Regions from separate parts of the Cronobacter condimenti 1330 genome, predicted to be linked through region 4. Evidence: predicted binding sites of a transcription regulator. Region 4 holds the regulator's gene; each other region holds the start of a gene.
What was found. The regulator PurR, encoded in region 4, represses purine synthesis genes. The targets are predictions, from matches to a motif close to CANGCAAACGTTTGCNTG.

Region 1 (4,212 bases), 740 kb from region 4:
ATCAAAGGCGATAAAGGTGCGGCCATGGCCAATGTGACAGAGGTCATAAACGGTAATACCACACACGTACATGCCGACTTCCCCGGCATGAATAGGCTTAAATTCTTCTTTCTGGCGACTCATGGTATTGAAGATTTTTAACATCAGAAGTTTCCGTGTCAGTGTGTGGTAAGCAGATAAAACCCCTATATTACCCATAATTGAAACCGCAAGCACCCCACTTTGCAAGGTGAAGCAAGCGGTGAGTTATGCTATAACACCCTCCTACTGTGGCTTCTTTCAGAAGCCGAAGCACCACTGAAACAAAACAGGATGCAGACATGGTTACTTTTCACACCAATCACGGCGACATCGTAATCAAAACTTTTGATGACAAAGCGCCGGAAACGGTAAAAAACTTTCTGGACTATTGCCGCGAAGGTTTCTACGACAACACCATTTTCCATCGTGTTATCAACGGCTTTATGATTCAGGGCGGCGGCTTTGAGCCGGGCATGAAACAAAAAAGCACCAAAGATCCTATCAAAAACGAAGCCAACAACGGCCTGAAGAACACCCGCGGTACGCTGGCCATGGCGCGCACGCAGGCACCGCACTCTGCGACTGCCCAGTTCTTCATCAACGTGGCGGATAACGACTTCCTGAACTTCAGCGGCGAAAGCATGCAAGGTTGGGGCTACTGCGTGTTCGCAGAAGTGGTCGAAGGCATGGACGTGGTTGATAAAATCAAAGGCGTTTCTACCGGCCGCAGCGGCATGCATCAGGATGTGCCTAAAGAAGACGTGATTATTGAGCGCGTAACCGTCAGCGAGTAATTCGTGGCGACGCTCTTTATTGCAGATCTTCATCTGTCCTCAGAAGAACCGGCGATTACCGCCGGTTTTCTGCGTTTTTTAGCCGGCACAGCGCGTGAGGCGGATGCGCTTTACATTCTTGGCGATCTCTTCGAAGCCTGGATTGGCGATGACGACCCCGAGCCGCTGCACCGCGATATCGCGGCCGCCCTGCGTGCGTTAAGCGATGCCGGCGTTCCTTGCTATTTCATTCACGGCAACCGCGATTTTCTGCTGGGCCGCCGCTTCGCACATGAAAGCGGAATGCAGCTTTTGCCAGAAGAAAAGGTGCTCGACCTCTACGGCAGACGCGTGCTGATTATGCACGGCGACACACTCTGCACCGACGACGCTGGTTATCAGGCATTTCGCGCGAAAGTGCATAAGCCGTGGATACAAAAAGCCTTCCTCGCCCTGCCCCTGCGACTGCGCCGCCGTATCGCCGCCAAAATGCGCGCCGGTAGTAAAGCCTCCAACAGCCAGAAAGATCTCGCGATCATGGACGTGAACCCGCAAGCGGTGGTCGAGGCGATGACGCGTCATCACGTGCAGTGGCTTATCCACGGTCATACTCACAGGCCTGCTGTCCATCCGCTTGAGGCTAACGGCCAGCCCGCGCATCGCGTAGTATTAGGCGCCTGGCACACCGAAGGCTCAATGATAAAAGTCACCCCTGACGACGTAGAACTGCTCGCCTTTCCTTTCTGAATCGCGTGCTGCTTTTTTGCCTTTCGCACGCGTACGCAACCGTTTTCCTTGCCTGTTATCCGTGCTATTCTCGAACCCCTCATAACGGCGACCCCGTTCATTTTGCCGCCTGACCACAGGAGTTTTGAGACGTATGTCCTCCAGCCATACCCCGGCGCGTATCGCCATCGTCATGGGTTCCAGAAGCGACTGGGCCACCATGCAGTTTGCCGCAGAAATTCTTGATGCTCTCGATGTGCCTCATCATGTCGAAGTCGTCTCCGCCCACCGCACCCCCGACAAACTGTTCAGCTTCGCCGAAAGCGCACAGGATAAGGGGTTTCAGGTGATTATCGCGGGCGCAGGCGGGGCTGCGCATCTGCCGGGCATGATCGCGGCTAAAACGCTGGTCCCGGTGCTGGGCGTGCCGGTGCAGAGCGCGGCGTTAAGCGGGCTGGACAGCCTCTACTCTATTGTACAAATGCCGCGCGGTATTCCGGTCGGCACGCTGGCTATCGGCAAAGCGGGCGCGGCCAATGCCGCACTGCTCGCCGCACAAATTCTGGCGCAGCACGACAGCGCCCTGCTGGCGCGCCTTGAGACCTGGCGCCAAAAGCAGACCGACGAGGTGCTGGAGAACCCGGACCCACGGGGGGATGCATGAAACAGGTCTGTGTGTTGGGTAACGGCCAGCTCGGCAGAATGCTCCGCCAGGCGGGCGAGCCGCTCGGCATTCGCGTCTGGCCAGTCGGGCTGGATGCCGATCCGCAGGCGGTGCCGTTCGCCCAGAGCGTTATCACCGCCGAGATCGAACGCTGGCCGGAAACCGCCCTGACCCGCGAGCTGGCGCGTCATCAGGCTTTCGTAAACCGCGACGTTTTCCCGCTTATCGCCGACCGTCTCACGCAGAAACAGCTTCTGGACAAACTTTCTCTGCCGACCGCGCCCTGGCAGTTACTGGCCGATCGCAGCGAATGGCCGCAGGTGTTCAGCCGCCTCGGCGAGCTGGCCATCGTGAAGCGCCGCACCGGTGGGTATGACGGCCGCGGACAGTGGCGTCTGCGTGAGCATGACGCCGACACGCTGCCTGCCGAGTGTTATGGCGAATGTATCGTTGAGCAGGGCATCCATTTTTCTGGCGAGGTGTCGCTGGTCGGCGCGCGCGCCCATGATGGTCGCGCCGTGTTCTATCCGCTGACGCATAACCTGCATCAGGACGGCATTCTGCGCACGAGTGTCGCTTTCCCGAAAGCGAATGCCACGCAGCAGGATCAGGCGGAAACTATGCTGCGCGCCATTATGGATGAGCTGAATTACGTGGGCGTGATGGCGATGGAATGCTTCGTGACGCCGCAGGGCCTGTTGATTAACGAGCTGGCGCCGCGCGTGCATAACAGCGGTCACTGGACACAGAACGGCGCGTCCATCAGCCAGTTCGAGCTGCACCTGCGCGCCATCACCGGCCTGCCGTTGCCGCAACCGGTAGTCAGCAGCCCGTCGGTGATGGTGAATCTGATTGGCAGCGATCTCAATTACGACTGGCTCAAGCTGCCGCTGGTGCATCTGCACTGGTACGACAAAGAGGTGCGTGAAGGTCGCAAGGTCGGCCACCTTAACCTCAGCGACAACGAGCCGGCGCTGATTGACGCCACGCTGGAGGCGCTCGCGCCGCTGCTGCCGCCCGAGTACGCCAGCGGCATCGCCTGGGCGCAGGCGCTGTTACGGTAAAAGTAAAGGCACCCTGAGAGGTGCCTTTTTTATGCCTGCCGTTGGGATGGCGAATATTCCATTTTCTCCCTTTTCTCTCTTTTAGGGAGGGCTGGCGCGAGGGGATCTACACGCACCGTTAAAACAAGCCGGTGAGCACCCTCCCCTCGTCGCCGCCCTGCAGACCTTATTCCTCCAGCGCCTGTTCGAGATCGGCAATCAGGTCGTCTGCCTCTTCAATGCCCACGGATAACCGAATTAACTGCGGCGTAATCCCCTTCGCCAGCCGTTGTTCCAGCGGGATAGAGGCGTGCGTCATGCTAAATGGCTGGCTGACCAGGCTCTCCACGCCGCCTAAGCTTTCCGCAAGCGTAAACAACCGTAGCTTCTGGATAATCCGCGCCGCGCGCGCCTCATCGCCGCGCACCACGACAGAAATCATGCCGCCAGCAAGCGCCATCTGACGGCGCGCCAGTGCGTGTTGCGGATGGCTTTCAAGCCACGGGAAGAAAACCTGTTCAATCTGCGGATGCTGCTCCAGCCACTGGGCGATTTTCAGCGCGTTGACGCTGTGGCGCTCCATCCGCAGCGCCAGCGTGCGAATGCCGCGCAGCGTCAGGAAGCTGCTGAACGGGTCGAGCACCCCGCCGACGGCGTTTTGCAGATACCCGAGCTGCTGTGCAAGCGCCGCGTTATCACCAACGACCGCCAGCCCCGCCACCACATCGGAATGGCCATTCAGGTATTTGGTAGCGGAATGCACCACGATATCGAAGCCGAGGGCGAGCGGGCGGTGGATTGCCGGTGACGCAAAGGTATTATCCGCCACGCTGATTATACCGTGGCGTCGCGCCAGCCCGGCGATGGCTTCCAGATCGGCAAGCTTCAGCAGCGGGTTCGTCGGCGTTTCCACCCAGAGCATACGGGTTTCCGGGCGGATCGCCGCCTCCAGCGCGGCGGGATCGTCGGGTTTTACCCAGGAGAC
Region 2 (4,212 bases), 1.6 Mb from region 4:
CGGGCGTAACCTTGGCCTGATGGCAATGGATCTATTTACCCCGGCGCGTGATGCGCTGGCCAGACGCACCCTGGGTTGGGTGCCGCGCTAAGGAGTCGAATGTGCAAAGTGTAGATGTAGCGATTGTCGGCGGCGGCATGGTCGGGCTGGCGGTTGCCTGCGGGCTGGAAGGCAGCGGGCTGCGCGTCGCGGTGCTTGAACAGCATGCCCCGGAGCCGCTGGATGCGACAGCGCCTCCGGCGCTTCGTGTATCGGCAATCAACGCCGCCAGCGAGGCGCTGCTCAAACGGCTTGACGTCTGGGATGGGATAACCCGCCAGCGTGCAGCGGCCTATCACGGCATGGAAGTCTGGGAGAAAGACAGTTTCGGACGTATCGCGTTTGACGACGAGGCGTTTGGCTTCAGTCATCTCGGGCACATTATTGAAAACCAGGTTATCCACTATGCGCTCTGGCAAAAGGCGCAACAGAGCAAATCAGTCACGCTGATGGCGCCCGCGACGCTGCAACAGGTCGCATGGGGCGAAAACGAAGCGTTCATTACCCTTGAAGATGGCAATATGCTAACCGCGCGGCTGGTGGTCGGTGCCGACGGCGCGAACTCCTGGCTGCGTGCGAAGGCGGAAATTCCGCTCACCTCCTGGGATTATCAGCATCATGCGCTGGTCGCGACCATTCGAACCGCCGAGCCGCATGGCGCTGTAGCGCGACAGGCGTTTCACGGCGACGGTATTCTGGCGTTTCTGCCGCTTAGCGATCCGCACCTTTGTTCTATTGTCTGGTCGCTGTCGCCGCAGGAGGCGGATCGGATGCAGCAGGCGCCGGTGTCAGCGTTTAATCAGGCACTCTGCGTGGCGTTCGATAATCGTCTTGGCTTATGTACCCTTGAGAGCGATCGTCAGGTTTTTCCGCTTACCGGCCGTTATGCGCGCCAGTTCGCGGCGCACCGCCTGGCGCTGGTCGGCGATGCAGCCCACACCATCCATCCGCTCGCGGGGCAGGGGGTGAACCTCGGCTTTATGGATGCGGCGGAACTGATAAGCGAACTGCGGCGTCTGCACCAACAGGGCAAAGATATTGGCCAGCATCTCTATCTTCGGCGCTACGAGCGCAGCCGCAAGCACGCCGCGGCGATGATGCTTGCAGGCATGCAAGGCTTTCGCGAACTCTTTTCCGGCTCGAACCCGGCGAAAAAGCTGCTGCGCGATCTGGGCCTGACACTCGCTGATAAATTGCCGGGTGTTAAACCACAGCTGATTCGCCAGGCGATGGGCCTGAATGACCTCCCTGACTGGTTGCGTTAACTGCGTCACACTTCTCTTTCCGGCAAGCGGAAAGAGAAGCCTCTCCCCGTTTGAAATATTCTAATTTCACTCTCTTTTTCGGATTACTTTTTCTAATCTCTTCTTTTTCCGCGTTCTCGTTTTTTTGCGGTAAAACAGCGATTTCAGCGCGCTTATATTAAAAATTCGGCACGCCATTAGCGTTTCGACGCCACCTGAAACCCTTCAGCCAGTGTTTAATTCTGCCACCAGATAAGCGATCTCTGGTCATAAGCTAATCTGATGGCTCAGTCTGGCTTATGGTTTAAGGCCACATTCGGTGATAAGTTCAGACGCAAGATAACGTTTGCGTCGTGGCCGGGATCGGCCATGACGTCGGGTTTCATTCAGGGCGTTTCACCGCCGAAACCCACACCACACAGGCTGACAGGATGAGGACAAGATGGCTCAACAAACCCCGTTGTATGAACAGCACAACCTCTGTGGCGCGCGCATGGTGGATTTCCATGGCTGGATGATGCCACTGCACTACGGCTCGCAGATTGATGAGCACCACGCGGTGCGTAATGACGCGGGAATGTTTGATGTCTCCCACATGACCATTGTCGACTTGCGCGGCGCGCGCACCCGTGAATTCCTGCGCAACCTGCTCGCCAACGACGTAGCGAAGCTCACTCAGCCGGGTAAAGCGCTCTACACCGCGATGCTCAACGCCTCAGCGGGTGTCATTGATGATCTGATTGTCTACTTTATGACGGAAGATTATTTCCGCCTCGTAGTGAACTCCGCCACCCGTGAAAAAGACCTCGCCTGGATAAACGAGCATGCTGAGCCCTACGACGTATCTGTAACTGTGCGTGACGATCTCTCTCTTATTGCCGTTCAGGGCCCGAACGCGCAGGCGAAAGCCGCCACGCTTTTTAACGACGCCCAGCGTAAAGCCGTAGAGGGCATGAAGCCGTTTTTCGGTGTGCAGGCCGATGACCTGTTTATCGCCACAACCGGTTATACCGGCGAGGCGGGGTATGAAATCGCGATGCCTAATGAAAAAGCAGCGGGCTTCTGGAGCCAGTTAGTCGACGCGGGCGTGAAACCGTGCGGCCTTGGCGCGCGCGACACGCTGCGTCTTGAAACGGGCATGAATCTTTACGGTCAGGAGATGGATGAAGGCGTCTCGCCGCTTGCCGCCAATATGGGCTGGACCATCGCCTGGCAGCCGGAAGATCGCGCTTTTATTGGTCGCGACGCGCTGGAAGCCCAGCGTGACAATGGCACTGAACAGCTGGTTGGTCTTGTCATGACGGAAAAAGGCGTGCTGCGCGGCGGCCTGCCAGTGCGTTTTACCGATGCCCAGGGCAACGCCTGCGAAGGCATTATCACCAGCGGCACGTTCTCGCCAACGCTTGGCTACAGCATCGCGCTGGCTCGCGTTCCTGCGGGTATCGGCGATACTGCCATTGTGCAGATCCGCAACCGCGAAATGCCTGTGAAGGTCACTAAACCCGTTTTCGTACGCGCCGGTAAGCCGGTCGCGCAGTAAGTTTTGTTATCAGGAGAGAAGCAATGAGCAATGTGCCAAACGAACTGAAATACAGCAAAGAACACGAGTGGCTGCGTAAAGAAGCTGACGGCACTTACACCGTCGGGATCACGGAGCATGCGCAGGAGCTCCTGGGTGACATGGTGTTTGTTGACCTGCCGGAAGTCGGCGCGACCGTCAGCGCGGGTGACGACTGCGCGGTGGCGGAATCCGTGAAAGCGGCCTCTGACATCTACGCGCCGGTAAGTGGCGAGATTGTCGCTGTCAACGATGCGCTGAGCGATGCCCCGGAGCTGGTGAACAGCGAGCCGTACGGCCAGGGCTGGATTTTCAAAATCAAAGCCAGCGACGAAGCCGAAGTGACCGCGCTGCTGGACGCGAGCGCGTATGAAGCGCTGTTAGAAGACGAGTAATTCACGGCATTACGCCTCTGGCAATCCAGGGGCAGGCGCGTGCACGACATGGCACGCGCCGCTTCCGCAAGGGAGCAGAACTGACCATCGCATTTATTTGCCTCACTGCACGTTTCAGGAAATATCGCCCATGACCCAGACCCTGAGCCACCTGGAAAATCGCGACGCGTTTATTGAGCGTCATATCGGACCGGGTGTTGACCAGCAGCAGGAGATGCTGCGCACCGTTGGCGCCGACTCGCTGGATGCGCTGATTTCGCAAATCGTTCCTGCGGATATTCAGCTTGATACGCCGCCTGATGTCGGCGACGCCGCAACCGAGTTCGCCGCACTGGCGGAGCTCAAAGCCATCGCCGGGCGTAACAAGCGCTTTAAAAACTATATCGGCATGGGCTACGCGGCGGTACACACCCCGCCGGTTATTCTGCGTAACATGCTGGAAAACCCAGGCTGGTACACGGCCTATACGCCTTATCAGCCGGAGGTGTCGCAAGGGCGTCTGGAGGCGCTGCTCAATTTCCAGCAGGTGACGCTGGATCTGACCGGGCTGGATATCGCCTCCGCTTCGCTGCTCGATGAAGCGACCGCGGCGGCGGAAGCGATGGCGATGGCCAAACGCGTCAGCAAACTGAAAAACGCCAACCGTTTCTTCGTCGCCGCCGATATTCATCCGCAAACGCTGGATGTGGTGCGCACCCGTGCTGAAACCTTTGGTTTTGAGGTGATTGTCGACGAGGCGCAAAAGGCGCTCGATCATCAGGACTTGTTTGGCGTGCTGTTGCAGCAGGTCGGCACCACCGGCGAAGTGCATGACTATCGCGAACTGATGAGCGAGCTGAAATCCCGCAAAGTCATTGTGAGCGTGGCGGCAGATTTTATGGCGCTGGTGCTGCTGACGGCGCCGGGCAAGCAGGGCGCAGATATTGTCTTCGGCTCCGCCCAGCGCTTCGGCGTGCCGATGGGCTACGGTGGTCCG
Region 3 (4,212 bases), 380 kb from region 4:
AAGTAGAGCAACTCATCCGCTAACAGGTTTATTTCCGCGGACTTAACCTGCTCAATGTGAACATAAAACGGGCCAAACGTAAAAAAAGGCCCGTTATTCCCGGCTTTGACTTGTATTGACTCCCCCTCCCGCGGCGGTTAAGGTGCCACTCGTGCGCCAGAAGTGCATAGTTATTGTTCATATTGATTGTAGACCTGAATATCATGGATAAAATTGACGCTCATCGCCGCAAACTGCTGGCGTTTAGCGGTGCCGCTCTCGGCGCTGCAATACTGCCCACGCCTGCGTTTGCAACCCTGTCGACGCCGCGACCGCGTATTCTTACGCTGAATAACTTACATACCGGCGAATCGATTAAGGCCGAATTTTTCGATGGCCGGGGCTATATTCAGGATGAATTAGCAAAGCTTAACCATTTCTTTCGTGATTACCGGGCGAATAAGGTAAAAGCGATTGACCCCCGATTATTTGATCAGCTGTTCCGCCTGCAGGGGCTGCTCGGCACGCGTAAGCCAGTCCAGCTGATCTCCGGCTATCGCTCCGTTGATACCAACAACGAACTGCGCTCGAAAAGCCGCGGTGTGGCAAAGCACAGCTACCACACCAAAGGCCAGGCGATGGATTTTCATATCGAAGGTATTTCGTTAAGCAATATTCGCAAAGCGGCGTTATCTCTGCGCGCCGGTGGTGTAGGATACTACCCCAGCAGTAACTTTGTGCATATTGATACCGGGCCGCTAAGGCACTGGTAATTAACGACCCCGGCAAGCGCGCCGGGTAAAAGGAGCGGTATGAACTATCATATTATTCCGGTAACGGCGTTCGCCCAGAACTGCTCGTTAATCTGGTGTGAGGAGACGCAACAGGCGGCGCTGGTCGATCCCGGCGGCGATGCGCAGCGCATTAAAGAGGAAGTCGCCCAGAAGGGTGTTGTGCTGCAGCAGATCCTGTTAACGCACGGTCATCTTGACCATGTCGGCGCGGCGGCGGAGCTTGCGGCGCATTATGGCATCCCCATTGTCGGCCCGGAAAAAGAAGATGAGTTCTGGCTACAGGGTTTACCCGCCCAGAGCCGTATGTTTGGCCTTGATGAATGTCAGCCGCTGACGCCGGACCGCTGGCTCAGTGAAGGCGATACGGTGAATGTAGGAAATATCACGCTTGGCGTGCTGCATTGTCCAGGCCATACGCCAGGCCATATCGTCTTTTTTGACGTGCAGTCCCACTTGCTGGTTTCGGGCGATGTCATCTTTAAAGGCGGTGTAGGGCGCAGTGATTTCCCGCGCGGCGATCACAGTCAGCTTATTGATTCCATTAAACGTAAGCTGCTGCCGCTTGGCGATGACGTCACCTTTATTCCCGGCCATGGCCCGATGTCCACGCTCGGCCATGAGCGTCTGCATAATCCTTTCCTGCAGGATGAAATGCCGGTTTGGTAAGTTACTCCCTGCCAATAAAAAGGGCCGCATAGCGCGGCCCTTTTACTTTTTAGCGTGACATTACAGCACGGCAACGATAGCTTCGCACAGCGGCGCCATGTTGTCCGGCGTCATGCCCGCCACGTTTACACGACCAGACGCAACCGCGTAAACGCCGAATTCTTCACGAAGACGCAGCACCTGCTCTTTGGTGAGGCCGCTGAAAGAGAACATGCCGTTCTGTTTGGTGATGAAGCTGAAGTCGCGGTTCGCGCCTTTCTCCGCAAGCGTATTCACAAACAGCTGGCGCATACGCTGGATGCGCTGGCGCATGTCGGTCAGCTCCTGCTCCCACATCGTACGTAACGCTTCGTTGCTAAGGATAGTCGCAACCACCGATGCACCGTGTGCCGGCGGGTTGGAGTAGTTAGCGCGAATGCACGATTTCATCTGGCTGAACGCGCGATCTGCGGCGTCGGTATCGGCCGCGACCAGCGTACAGGCACCCACGCGCTCGTTATACAGGCCGAAGTTTTTGGAGAAGGAGCTTGCGACGATAAGCTCTTGATGCAGTGCGGCGAACGCACGCAGGCCTTCGGCATCTTCCTCCAGACCGCGGGCGAAGCCCTGGTAGGCGAAGTCAAACAGCGGCAGCCAGCCTTTTTCAACGGACAGTTTGGCCAGCTGTTCCCACTGTTCGAGTGTGGGGTCAATGCCGGTCGGGTTGTGGCAGCAGCCGTGGAACAGTACGACATCACCCGCTTGCGCTTCCTGCAGGCTGTTCAAAAGCCCGTCAAAATCGAGGGTATGGTTTGCGGCGTCGTAGTAAGCGTATTCGCGCACTTCCAGCCCGGCGGAGTTAAACACGCCTTTATGGTTCGGCCAGCTCGGGTTAGAGACCCAGACGCGCTTCACGTCGGTGTTTTTCGCGAGGAAATCTGCCGCGACGCGCAGCGCGCCGGTACCGCCCGGAGTCTGCGCCGTACGGGCGCGTTTATTGTTAATGATGTGGCTGCCTTTACCGAACAGCAGTTCCTGCGTGCAGCGGCCGAATTCGGGAATACCGTCAATGCCGAGGTAGTTTTTGGTGGTTTCATTTTCCAGCAGATATTGTTCTGCTTTTTTAACGCTGGTCAGAACCGGGGTCTTACCGGTTTCATCCTTGTAAACACCAATGCCTAAGTTAATTTTGGTCGGGCGGTCGTCGGCACGAAACAGATCGGCCAGGCCAAGGATCGGGTCGGCTGGGGCGGCGGTAATGTTCTCAAACATGACGAGGTTCCATTGTGATTTCAGAAGGGAAATTCGCTATCAGGTTAACGGGAGATTTACAAAATGCCAACCGTTTGCCCGGAAAAGTTACATGGATCGCAAAAGTCGGCAGAATTTTCTTTTACCCATAAAAAAACAGGGCCGAAGCCCTGTTTTTTCGCTATCAGACAACGAGGTTGTGCTGATTAGAACTGGTAAACGATACCCACTGCGGCGGTGTTGTCAGAACCTACGCCCAGTTTGTTGTCGCTGTCGATCTGGTTGATGATGTAATCAACATAGGTGGACATATTTTTGTTGAAGTAGTAAGTCGCGCCAACTTCGATATAGTTGATGAATTCTTCGCTACCAATGCCCTCAACATCTTTCGCTTTAGATTTGTAGTAAGCGATAGACGGACGCAGGCCGAAATCGAACTGGTACTGAGCAACAACAGAGAAGTCCTGAGTTTTATTTGCGTAACCGTTAGTGATACGGGTAGCATTGCGGGTTTCACCATACAGTGCAGCCAGATAGATGTTGTTAGCATCATATTTCACACCGGTTGCCCACTGTTCAGCTTTAGCACCTTTACCGCGAGCCAGAGTTTCCTGAGCGTTGGTACGGTCAGCAGCGCCGTAGCCACCGATAACACTGAAACCATCAAATTCGTAACCCAGAGAGGTTGCCCAGCCGTCACCGTTGGAACGCTGGATATCAGCAATAGAGCCAGCACGCTCATTTTTGCCCAGATACTGAACACCGAAGCTCAGGCCATCTACCAGGCCAAAGAAGTTGCTGTTACGGTAAGTTGCCAGACCACCGTTACGGCCAGCAAAGAAGTTATCGCTGGCACCAGTGTCGCCACCGAACTCAGGCAGCATATCGGTTACGCCGATAGCATCGTATACCAGGCCGTAGTTACGACCATAGTCGAAAGAACCGAAGTCACCGAATTTCAGACCAGCAAATGCCAGACGGGTTTTATTTCCGTTCTGAACGCCAGTACCGCTTTCAGCATTGTTACCCTGGAAATTATATTCCCACTGGCCGTAACCGGTCAGTTGGTCATTGATCTGCGTCTCACCTTTAAAACCAAGACGGGCATACGTTCTGTCGCCGTTGCCATCATAACCGTTTGCGCCATTGTCTTTAGTAAAATAGTGCAGACCTACTGCTTTACCGTAAATATCTACTTTGTTGCCGTCTTTATTATAGATTTCTGCAGCGTTTGCTGCACCGGCTACCAGCAGGGCAGGGATAACCACTGCCAGGATATTGCGCTTCATCATTATTTATTACCCTCATTGGTTTTTTTGAACACCTGCCACTGCCGTCAATAATTCATTACGGAACTATTGATGAGAGTTTGGTGTCTTTCTGTGTCTGTCTGGCATCTTTCCATTCATATAATCGTTTCGCTACCCTGAAAGTGCTACAAATGTCTAAATCAGGTAACAAAAAGAAATATTGTGTAAGATTTTGTTAATGGGAGGGGACTTTGTGAGAGACCTCAAATTTATTACTTAAGTGAATAAATTTC
Region 4 (4,212 bases):
GGCAGATACATATCGGTCGCCAGAAAACCAAGCACACTCAGCCCGGCGAGCCAGCAAAGAAATCCTTTTGTAGGTCGCATAACGTTAACTCACTTCTTAATACGCGAAAGAGCCAGGAGTGTACGGAGTGCAATCCGGCTTGTGAAACGCTAATATTTGCCGTTTCCGTTCAAATTTTTTGCAGGCAGAAAATGTGGTCCGAATATTCTCTTGAAGTGGTGGACGCCGTGGCGCGCAACGGCAGCTTCAGCGCGGCGGCGGCAGAACTTCACCGCGTGCCTTCTGCGGTCAGCTATACGGTACGTCAGCTCGAAGAGTGGCTCGCGGTAGCGCTCTTTGAGCGTCGGCACCGCGATGTGGTCCTGACGCCTGCGGGCAGCTGGTTTTTGCGTGAAGGACGTTCTGTTATCAAAAAAATGATGATCACCCGACAACAGTGCCAGCAGATAGCGAACGGCTGGCGCGGCCAGCTTTCCATCGCCGTGGACAATATTGTGCGCCCTGAACGTACCCGCCGTCTGGTACTCGATTTCTACCGACACTTTTCCGATGTGGAGTTACTGGTGTCGCAGGAGGTGTTTAACGGCGTCTGGGATGCCCTGGCCGACGGGCGCGTAGAGCTTGCCATCGGCGCCACGCAGGCTATCCCGGTCGGGGGCGGGCGCTTTGCGTTTCGCGATATGGGGGCGTTGAGCTGGCGCTGCGTGGTGGCGAGCCACCATCCGCTGGCACAACAGGCGGGCGCGTTGACTGACGATCAACTGCGCGATTACCCGTCGCTGGTGCTGGAGGATACCTCGCGCTCGCTGCCCAAACGCATCACCTGGCTTCTGGATAACCAACGGCGCGTGGTGGTGCCGGACTGGTACTGCGCTGCCGACGCGCTTGGCGAGGGGCTCTGTATCGGTATGGTGCCGACGCACTTTGCGAAGCCATGGCTTGATAGTGGGGCGTGGCACGCGCTGACGCTGGACAATCCCTTTCCTGATGCGGCCTGTTGCCTGACGTGGCGCCAGAGTGATGCCTCGCCCGCGCTGCGCTGGTTGCTTGATTATCTGGGGGACAGTGAAACGCTGAACCGGGAGTGGCTGCGGGAGCCTGCGTAAACAGGCTCCCGGCGGGGATTAACGACGATAGTCGCGGAACGGACCGTCCGCCACCGAGCGGCGTTCGATAAGGCGTGGATGCACCTCAATGGTCTGTGACTCTTCGCGTTTATTCACGATTCGGTCCAGCAGCATATTAAAGGCGGTCTGGCCCAGCGTCTCTTTTGGCTGATGAATTGTCGTCAGCGCCGGGCTAAAGAAGCGGGCGTTACGCACATTATCGTAGCCGATAATGGAAATATCCTGCGGCACGCGCAGCCCCATTTCATCCGCGGCGCAAATCGCGCCCATTGCCATGATATCACCGCCGCAGAAGACGGCTGTCGGGCGCTGCGGCTGCGAGAGGATCTGCTGCATCGCGCGGTAGCCGGATTCTGGCTCAAAATCGCCCTGCACAATCCAGTTTTCCGGCACGTTAATAGCTGCTTCTTCCAGTGCTTTCATAAAGCCGGAGAAACGTCCCACGCCGGTGTTGCGCTCAAGCTGGCCCGGGATCACGCCGATATCGCGATGCCCGCGCTCAATGAGATAACGACCCGCGAGATAACCGCCCTGAAAAGCGTTATCGATAACCGAGTCGGTGAAGTCCGCTTTGGCTTCGCCCCAGTCCATTACCACCATCGGAATGTGACGATACTCTTCAAGCGTTGCCAGCAGTGGCTCCGGGTATTCCGAGCACATCACCAGCAGGCCGTCCACACGCTTTTGCGCCATCATCGACAGGTACGCCCGCTGCTTTTCCAGATTGTTATGCGCGTTGCCAAGGATAAGCGTATAGCCTTTCGCAAAGCAGCTGTTTTCAACGGCTTCGATAATTTCTGCGAAATAGGGCGCTTCGCTGCTGGTCGCGAGTAGCCCGATAGATTTGGTGTGGTTCACCTTCAGGCTGCGCGCCACGGCGCTTGGCGAATAGTGTAATTCTTTAATCGCTGCCCATACCGCGTTGCGCGTCTCTTCCGCCACAAAACGGGTTTTGTTAATTACATGTGAGACTGTTGTTGTAGAAACGTTTGCTCGCTTCGCGACGTCTTTAATTGTTGCCATTAATAATTACTCCAGACCCCTGGCTGAGCCCTGTAAAATCACGGGTTAATCGTTTGCCTGTACACACCCCTGTGTGCCACGAGGGGACGTGCGGCATGCCGGGAAACGCGACATTTAGCGTGAGGAGGGGTCGATGGCCGGTACCGAATAAAGTAGCGACGAATTTTGGCTTATCTTTATCGAAAGGGGAAGAGGGAAAACGCATATCTGGTTAAATGTCGCAGGATTTTTCGGCCCGATTATGTAAAAATGCGCTCTACCTGTTTTTTGTGGGGTCTTTGAGGAGAATACCATGAGTACCGATCTGAAATTTTCGCTGGTGACGACTGTTGTTGTGCTGGGTTTAATTGTGGCAGGCGCGTTTACTGCCATCCTGCATTAAGCGTGTCGCGGGAGAACGCGTCCGTTCTCCCGCTCTCTTTATACAATTCCTGCGCTTAACGCACTTTCCTTCGCTGTTGCCTTTCTTTTTCACGTTATTCCCTTATGATTCGCTAATAACACTATTTGCGTAATCTTTAACATATACGCAATAATATTTTGCTGTTTTTGTTACTTATCGATTCGGTCTGAACATGCCATCCTTTCTGCGTCCTGCTGTTACGCCGGTGTATTCGGCGCTGTTGTACAATTTCTGGAGCAATTAATGAAAGTCAATTTCCCGTTACTGGCACTGGCTATTGGTGCTTTTGGCATTGGCACGACCGAATTTTCCCCGATGGGACTGCTGCCGGTGATAGCGAATGGCGTGAATGTGTCGATTCCCGCAGCCGGTATGCTGATAAGCGCCTATGCGGTCGGCGTGATGGTTGGCGCACCGCTTATGACGCTGCTGCTGTCGCATCGCGCCCGACGCAGTGCGCTCATTTTCCTGATGGCGATTTTTACCCTCGGCAATGTGCTCTCGGCCCTGGCACCTGACTACATGACGCTGATGGCGTCGCGCATCCTGACCAGTCTCAATCACGGCGCGTTCTTCGGGCTGGGTTCGGTCGTCGCGGCAAGTGTTGTGCCAAAACAGAAGCAGGCGAGCGCCGTGGCCACCATGTTTATGGGGTTGACTATCGCGAATATCGGTGGCGTTCCCGCCGCGACCTGGCTTGGTGAAACGATAGGCTGGCGTATGTCGTTTCTTGCGACCGCCGGGCTTGGGCTGGTGGCGATGGCGAGCCTCTGGTTCTCCCTGCCCAAAGGCGGCAGCGGCGAGCGTCCGGATGTGAAAAGCGAGCTGACGGTGCTGATGCACCCGCAGGTGGTAAGCGCGCTGCTGACCACGGTGCTTGGCGCCGGCGCGATGTTCACGCTCTATACCTACATCGCGCCGGTGTTGCACCACATCACTGATGCCAGTGCGGCATTCGTGACCGCAATGCTTGTGCTGATAGGCGTCGGGTTTTCCATCGGCAACTATCTGGGGGGCCGCCTCGCGGATCGCTCAGTGAGCGGTACGCTGAAGGGCTTTCTGCTGCTGCTTATCGTTATCATGGCAGCGATCCCCTGGCTTGCGAAAACCGAAATCGGCGCGGCGATCGCCATGGTGGTCTGGGGAGCAGCGACGTTCGCTGTGGTGCCGCCGCTGCAGATGCGCGTGATGCGCGTGGCCAGCGAAGCGCCGGGACTGTCCTCTTCGGTAAATATCGGTGCGTTTAATCTTGGCAACGCGCTGGGTGCGGCGGCGGGTGGTGCGGTCATTCATGCGGGGCTTGGCTACAGCGTGGTGCCGGTCATGGGGGCGCTGATTGCCGCACTTGGCTTACTGCTGGTGCTGCTTTCCAGCCGCCGGGAGGCGCAAACGGCGTGCCGTGTTGAATAATGCCAGCACGTCATAAAAAGCAAAACGGAGAAGGGGGACCTTCTCCGTTTTTTTATGATCACGGTAACGTGAGTGCGGTCAGCGGATCGTACGTGGGGTCATCACGCGGCGGGCGCCGACGTAATGGCGCTGCCAGTAATCTTCGCTCAGTGAGGTTATCTGGATTTCCTGACCGCTGCGCGGTGACTGAATGAATTTGCCGTTACCAACATAAACGCCCACGTGGTCCGCCGTGCCGCGGCCCTGGGT

Region 1: a site for PurR is predicted at 1,574-1,591, ahead of purE (5-(carboxyamino)imidazole ribonucleotide mutase). Genes of this name have one in related genera too.
Region 2: a site for PurR is predicted at 1,619-1,636, ahead of gcvT (glycine cleavage system aminomethyltransferase GcvT). Genes of this name have one in related genera too.
Region 3: a site for PurR is predicted at 2,754-2,771, ahead of AFK62_RS07110 (amino acid aminotransferase). Genes of this name have one in related genera too.

The regions. Positions count from the first base shown of each region.
Region 1 is NZ_CP012264.1:1,199,551-1,203,762, reverse strand. Features, by position in the region: gene cysS (cysteine--tRNA ligase) at 1-144, opposite strand, end outside; gene ppiB (peptidylprolyl isomerase B) at 321-815, shown strand; gene lpxH (UDP-2,3-diacylglucosamine diphosphatase) at 819-1,541, shown strand; gene purE (5-(carboxyamino)imidazole ribonucleotide mutase) at 1,675-2,184, shown strand; gene purK (5-(carboxyamino)imidazole ribonucleotide synthase) at 2,181-3,248, shown strand; gene AFK62_RS05480 (trans-sulfuration enzyme family protein) at 3,415-4,212, opposite strand, start outside.
Region 2 is NZ_CP012264.1:3,542,587-3,546,798, reverse strand. Features, by position in the region: gene ubiH (2-octaprenyl-6-methoxyphenyl hydroxylase) at 1-91, shown strand, start outside; gene ubiI (FAD-dependent 2-octaprenylphenol hydroxylase) at 102-1,304, shown strand; gene gcvT (glycine cleavage system aminomethyltransferase GcvT) at 1,726-2,823, shown strand; gene gcvH (glycine cleavage system protein GcvH) at 2,847-3,236, shown strand; gene gcvP (aminomethyl-transferring glycine dehydrogenase) at 3,367-4,212, shown strand, end outside.
Region 3 is NZ_CP012264.1:1,559,045-1,563,256, forward strand. Features, by position in the region: gene ldtD (L,D-transpeptidase) at 1-23, shown strand, start outside; gene AFK62_RS07100 (YcbK family protein) at 204-752, shown strand; gene AFK62_RS07105 (MBL fold metallo-hydrolase) at 792-1,439, shown strand; gene AFK62_RS07110 (amino acid aminotransferase) at 1,500-2,690, opposite strand; gene ompF (porin OmpF) at 2,876-3,961, opposite strand.
Region 4 is NZ_CP012264.1:1,943,908-1,948,119, forward strand. Features, by position in the region: gene punC (purine nucleoside transporter PunC) at 1-80, opposite strand, end outside; gene punR (DNA-binding transcriptional activator PunR) at 192-1,106, shown strand; gene purR (HTH-type transcriptional repressor PurR) at 1,125-2,150, opposite strand; gene cydH (cytochrome bd-I oxidase subunit CydH) at 2,443-2,532, shown strand; gene AFK62_RS08930 (MFS transporter) at 2,797-3,963, shown strand; gene AFK62_RS08935 (C40 family peptidase) at 4,042-4,212, opposite strand, start outside.